Regions from separate parts of the Pseudoalteromonas sp. SG43-1 genome, predicted to be linked through region 2. Evidence: predicted binding sites of a transcription regulator. Region 2 holds the regulator's gene; the other holds the start of a gene.

Evidence for each region. The regulator MetJ, encoded in region 2, represses methionine synthesis genes. The targets are predictions, from matches to a motif close to TAGACGTCTAGACGTCTA.
Region 1: H5159_RS08460 (methylenetetrahydrofolate reductase) is a predicted target of MetJ. The motif match lies at 1,999-2,016, and genes of this name have one in related genera.

What each region holds. Positions count from the first base shown of each region.
Region 1 covers NZ_JACJFD010000008.1:133,015-136,448, forward strand. The annotation lists gene H5159_RS08455 (pitrilysin family protein) at 1-1,809, opposite strand, end outside; gene H5159_RS08460 (methylenetetrahydrofolate reductase) at 2,060-3,016, shown strand; gene H5159_RS08465 (hypothetical protein) at 3,143-3,331, opposite strand; gene H5159_RS08470 (sensor domain-containing diguanylate cyclase) at 3,348-3,434, opposite strand, start outside.
Region 2 covers NZ_JACJFD010000001.1:72,057-75,490, forward strand. The annotation lists gene H5159_RS00295 (malic enzyme-like NAD(P)-binding protein) at 47-1,288, shown strand; gene metJ (met regulon transcriptional regulator MetJ) at 1,353-1,673, opposite strand; gene metB (cystathionine gamma-synthase) at 1,963-3,210, shown strand; gene metL (bifunctional aspartate kinase/homoserine dehydrogenase II) at 3,380-3,434, shown strand, end outside.

The DNA of each region.
Region 1 (3,434 bases), on a different contig from region 2:
ACCATCGATCATTTCTTTTTTAAGGCGTTTAAAGTCATCGTCTCTAAAGCCTGGGTTTAATAATTGATCGCTCACAAGTGAATACCACTGCGCTGCATTGTCTTTATGAATACGCCCTTGGAACGACAGCATTTCTTTATCTATTTGATAACCAAAGCTACCTGCAAGCGGATAAAGTGCTTTTTGAATATCTTTATAGCTTGTCGCCTCTGAGCCACCTTGTGCAAGCATTGCCGCAGTGAGCGCTGCAACACCTTTTTTGCCTTGAGGGTCGGCAGCCGCGCCGGTATTGAATAAAAAGTTAACATCGATTAACGGCGAGCTATTGGTTTTATCAAGTACTTTAAATGCAGGTGCCGCAGGTGCTTGTTCAAGCTTTGCAGTAAGCGCATTTAAATTAACTTCTTGCTCAAAACCTGGGGCTTTATCAAGTGCCGACATTGTTAATGTGGTACGTGCGTTATCAGTAAAGTATTTATTAGCAACGGCTTTAATATCTGCGCTGGTGATGTTATCTGCCGATTTATACAGCTGGTTTATAACCTCAGGATCGCGCTCAAAATGCATGTAGCTGGCAAGGGTTGATGCAATCGCTTGCGACGAATCTAAGCCATTAATAAAGCTGTATTTAAGATTCGATTTTAAATCACTTAGCTTTTGCTCATCAACAAGCTCAGTGCGTGCTTTTGCATAAGTTCGATTAATGGCATCGCGCGCAGTGGCTAAATCGCCTGCGTTTTCTACTTTAACAAATACGTGTAATAAACCCGGATCTTTAGTCTCTGGGTTATAGGTAAACATTTGGCTGGCAATTTGTTTGTCGACCACTAGCTCTTGATATAAATCTGAATTACTAGAAAAATAAAGCTGTGAGATTAAATCAAGCGCCGCTCTGTCTTTTTTAGCAGGCTCCCATGCAGTGCCTTTGTACGATACGAGTAACCAATGACCTGGTAGCGCTTCATCTTGCTGGTGTAAATATTTTGGTGCTTGTTGAACAGGTTCTGCTTTAATGTCAGCAACATAGTTACCCTTTTTCCAGCTGCCCCAATGCTTTTTAACCATTGCCATTGTTGCTTGTGGGTCTACATCGCCCACGATGACAAGTGACACATACTCAGGCTTATAAAACTTAGCAAAAAATTCTTTACCATAGGCCATTTGATCAGGCATGGCTTCTATGTCTTTAAAAAAGCCCATAGTGGTGTGTTTATACGTGTGCTTATCAAACGCTTTTTCGCGTACAGCGCTTAATAATTTACGAATTGGGCTCGCGTTGTTTTTTAAGTACTCACCTTTTACTGTTTGCGCTTCTGTTCTAAATTGCTCTTCGGTGTAGGTTAAGTTTTGAAAAATATCAGCTTCAAGCTCAAGTACTTTATCAAGGTGCTGCTTTGAAAAGTTTAAATGGTAATTTGTGTAATCGTTTGTTGTATATGCGCGGTTATCAACACCTGAATTTTTTAATATGTCTGAGTACACATCTTCAGGGTATTTTTGTGAGCCTTTAAACATCATGTGTTCAAAAAAGTGAGCAAAGCCTGTTTTGCCCTCTTCAACTTCGTTACGCGATCCAACCGATACCGGAATTTGCAGCGACACTACATCAGGGTAATCGGTTTTAACAACCATGACACGTAAGCCGTTTTCTAGCTCTTCAATTAAGTAATCTTGCGAAAAAACACGGTCATCAGCTTTATTTACTTGTTCTTGTTGTGCTGTTGTTTGCGTGCTTTGATTTTGTTGCATGGTGCAACCTGTTAAAGCCAGCGATACCGCTAAGCTGGTTGCTAATAATTTAAATTTCATTGTTGTCCCTTTTTAAATTGAGCAAATTTGTTGTCAGATTTAACTCTTTAATTATGCCCCAAAGCCAATAAATATAAGAGTCCCAAGGGGATTTATTATGTAAACAACTGTGTCAATTATAAATTATGGGAACAAGCACTATGAATAAACATCATGTTAATTGAAAAACTTTCATTAAATAAATCTATCTAGACGTCTAAATGGCTGCTATATTAAATCCATCAAAACAAACTTAGCTGGAATGAGGATTATGGCTTTATCACTAAAAGAGAAGATAGTGGACACCAATCAAGGTGTTTATCTTATTGGTACTACCCCGCCTAAAATTGGCACCGATAAAGCGCAATTAAAAACCATTGCAGAAAAGCTATTAGGTCGCTTACACGAAATTGAATACGACGGCGTGATAATTTACGACATTCAAGACGAAAGCAGCCGAACTAATCAAGACCGTCCATTTGCGTTTAAACAAACCGTTGATCCGCGTGAATACAGCCATTTACTTCGTAATTTATCTGCACAAGATGTGATTACTTATAAAAGTGTGGCGCAGCGTGGCGTAGGCGAATTTAAAGATTGGCTAAGTGAAACTAAAAACGACTACGATTTACAAAATGTTGTTTTAGTAGGTAGCCCATCATCGATAGGCGATATAAAGCTAAGCCTGCCAGATGCGTATAAAGCAATGGCTGAGCAGTCAGATGATTTCTTTTTAGGTGGCGTTACGATTGCCGAGCGCCATTCAAGTAAACGAAATGAGCACGAACGATTAATAGAAAAAACAGCACAAGGTTGTCAGTTTTTTATATCGCAAGCTGTTTACGACGCACAAGCTACTATAGAGTTAATTACTAGCTACGCACGTACATGTAAAGCACAAGGGATTACACCTCAACGTATTATATTAACGTTTACCCCGTGCGGCGGCGAAAAAACCTTAGAGTTTATGCAATGGTTGGGTATCTCAGTGCCAGAGGCAACTAAATGGCGCATGCTTGATGCAGACAATACATTAAGCGAATCGGTCCGTATTTGCCGCGAAAACCTCGACTTAATACTTAAAAGCTGTGCGCACCTAGACGTGCCACTGGGCTTAAATATTGAAAGCTTAACAAACCGTAAAGAAGAAATTGACGCATCAATTAACTTATACCGTTTATTAAAAGCTATTATGGAATTAAACCTTGCTGAAAAGCTAATAGCTTAAAGGCTAGGTGAGAGCTAATTAACACCCTTCTTGGCAAGCCTCATGGCTTGCTTTTTTATGTCCGTACTTTGAAAAACAAATTAATAAGTACAAGTAAAAATTTGCAGCTTAAGCTATTCATTGAAGCTATTTTTGGTTATTACTCTCAAGCCTTTTTAAGGCAAACCCCATAGAGGAGCACATAACACCAAAAATAATTCCCTCATCAGATATAAATCTAATGCTAGGAAGCGCTTCAAATAAGCTTATTATTGCTAATGAAAAAATAAAACCTATCGCAGAAAAAACCAGCCAAGTTTTTGTGGCATGAGTCATGACGAACTTCCTTTTATTATTGTGCTTTTTTAGCGAGCCTATACGCTTGTTTATTTTTATACATTGCGTGGTCTGCATCATTTAATAGCGCTTCAAAGGGCTG
Region 2 (3,434 bases):
GACTCCACCTCTCACTTTAACTTAAATTGCAGGATACCATCGCGTTATGTCTGACTTTCGTGAACAAGCACTACATTATCACTCACATCCCGTACCTGGTAAAATTAGCATTGAGCTAACCAAACCAGCTGAAACAGTTCAAGACTTAGCCCTAGCTTATAGCCCAGGTGTCGCTGAGCCTGTACGTGAAATTGCCGCAGATCCTGCAAATGCATATAAATATACCGGTAAAGGTAACATGGTTGCGGTTATCACTAATGGTACTGCAATTTTGGGCTTGGGTAATTTAGGTCCTTTAGCGTCCAAACCAGTAATGGAAGGCAAGGCGTTATTGTTTAAGCGTTTTGCAGGGCTTGATTCTATTGATATTGAAGTAAAGCACAAAACAACAGAAGACTTTATTAACACGGTTGCCAATATTGCTGACACATTCGGTGGTATTAACCTTGAAGATATTAAAGCACCAGAGTGTTTTGAAATTGAAAAAGCATTAATAGAGCGTTGTAGCATTCCTGTTTTTCATGACGACCAACACGGTACCGCCATTGTTACGGCTGCCGGCATGTTAAATGCACTAGAAGTACAAGGTAAATCAATTGAAGATGCAATAATTGTATGTTTAGGTGCAGGCGCTGCTGCAGTTGCGTGTATGGAACTGTTAATTAAGTGTGGTGCACTGCGTGAACACATTTATATGCTTGACCGCAAAGGTGTTATTCATACTCGTCGCGATGATTTAAATGAATATAAACAGCTTTTTGCTAACAATACCGATAAACGCACATTGCAAGATGTAATTGCAGATGCTGATGTGTTTGTTGGTGTTTCGGGTCCTAACTTGTTAGCTGCCGAAGATTTAAAACTAATGGCAAAAAAACCGGTCGTGTTTGCATGTTCAAACCCAGATCCAGAGATCGATCCTGCACTTGCTCACGGCGCACGCAACGATTTAATTATGGCAACAGGGCGCTCTGATTACCCTAACCAGGTTAACAATGTTTTATGTTTCCCGTTTATTTTCCGTGGTGCACTTGATGTACGTGCAAGCGCGATTAACGATGAAATGAAAATTGCTGCAGTTGAGGCTATTCGTAGTATTGCCAAAGAGCCTGTACCTGCAGAAGTTTTAAAAGCCGCAGGCGTAGATAAGCTAGAGTTTGGTGCGCAGTACATTATTCCAAAACCAATGGATCCGCGTTTACTACCGCGTATAGCTAAAGCTGTAGCACTTGCTGCGGTAGAGTCGGGTGTTGCGCAAATTGACTTGCCTGAAAATTATATGGCGTAATATATAACGCTTAAACAAAAAAACCTCAGCAATGCTGAGGTTTTTTGATTAAAAAGGTAACGATTTATTCTTCGTTTAAAATAGGCACTTCTAAACCCATTTCTTGCATTATCTTTTTAACTTCTTCTGGTACTTTTTCTGCGTTGTCTTTACGTAGGTCATCGTCATTTGGTAAAGGTTGGCCAGTAAATGCATGCAAAAACGCCTCACATAGCAATTCACTATTTGTTGCATGGCGAAGGTTGTTGATTTGACGACGCGTACGCTCATCCGTTAAAACTTTTAATACATTTAGTGGGATCGAAACGGTGATCTTTTTAACTTGCTCTGATTTTTTCCCGTGTTCTGCGTATGGGTGAATATACTCACCATTCCATTTAGCCATAAGATGTATCGTTGCCTCAGATTATTAATTTCTCACACGGTATAAAAAGCGTGTAAATATGCGTGAAATTCTATCGATTTAAAAAAGATAGTCAAATAATAGATACCGATCTATCTTAATAAGCCTATTTGGGATGTAAAAATAAGCTCACTTTTGTGAGCTAAAATGTGATACTAGCAAACGCCTTACCTAACTTTAGCCATCTAGAGCTTTAAAATCCTTTGACTTATTAAAACGGATAACTTACTCTTTTAGACGTCTAAACATCCAAATTAATCAGGTGACGAATATGAGCGAAAAAAACAAAGCGACCATTGCTGTACGTAACGGCGTTGATGCTGATAAACATCATGGTGCAGTGGTGCCGCCAATTTATTTATCAACGACTTATTCGTTTGCCGACTTTGATACTAAGCGTGAGTATGATTATGGCCGCAGTGGTAACCCTAATCGTGATATTTTAGCAGAGACGCTTGCTAAGCTTGAAGGTGGCGCTCGTGGCATAATTACGGCCACTGGTATGGCTGCCGTGCATTTAGCTACTCAGCTACTTAACAGTGACGACACGTTAGTAATTCCACATGATTGTTATGGTGGAAGCTATCGTTTATTTACATCGTTACAAAAACGCGGACTATTGAAGCTTGAAGTATTAGATTTAACAAAAGAAGAAAGCCTTCAACAAATTTTAGCAATTAAACCTAAGCTTATTTGGATAGAGACTCCAAGTAACCCAGTACTTCGTTTAACCGATATTAAAGCGGTTACCGATGTTGCTAAGCAATGCGGTGCATTGGTTGCCGCAGATAACACGTTTTTGTCTCCTGCCTTACAAAACCCTATTAAGTTTGGTGTAGATATTGTGGTGCATTCAACTACTAAATATATTAACGGGCACTCAGATGTAGTGGGCGGCGCTGTTATTGCTGCAACACAAGAGCTTGGTGATGAGCTTGCTTGGTGGGCAAATAATATTGGTATTACGGGCGCCCCTTTTGATAGTTATTTAACGCTTCGTGGTCTACGTACTTTAAATGTGCGCTTAAGGCAGCACCAAGAAAATGCGCTAGCAATAGCTGAGTACCTTGAAAGTTCCAATTTTGTAAGCCAAGTTTACTATCCTGGACTTGAGTCGCATCCTCAACATGAACTTGCTAAAGCACAACAACTTGGCTTCGGTGGCATGGTTAGTTTTGATATTAAAGGCGATATAAACGACGCGGCAGCATTTTTAACTAGCCTTAAAACGTTTAGTTTAGCTGAGTCACTAGGTGGCGTAGAGAGCTTAATTTGTCACCCTGCAACTATGACGCACGCAGGTATGGAGGCAAAGGCACGTTTAGAAGCGGGTGTGGGCGATACGCTTATTCGTATTTCGGTTGGGATTGAAGATATACACGATTTAATAGCTGACTTTGAACGAGTATTTGAACTTGTAAAACCAGGGCAAAATAAAAATGTTGGCCGTGTAGGCAAAGGTGCTGGCACTTCTGGTGGAAACGTTAAATTAAGTGCAGCCCGTCCAGCGCTTTGGTAATTAATACCAATCCGCAATAATACCTAATCAATTTGAGGGATTAAACCGCACGATAACATCGTTAAAAATTCCTAATATAGAACAACTAAATAACGAAATTTTTGCCTTGTTATCGATACGGTTTTCTTACCTCAAAATAGACAACTTAATTAAGCGAATTGGTATAAATATGGTCAATTGTGTGCATAAATTTGGTGGTTCAAGCTTAAGCTCTAGTGAGCGCT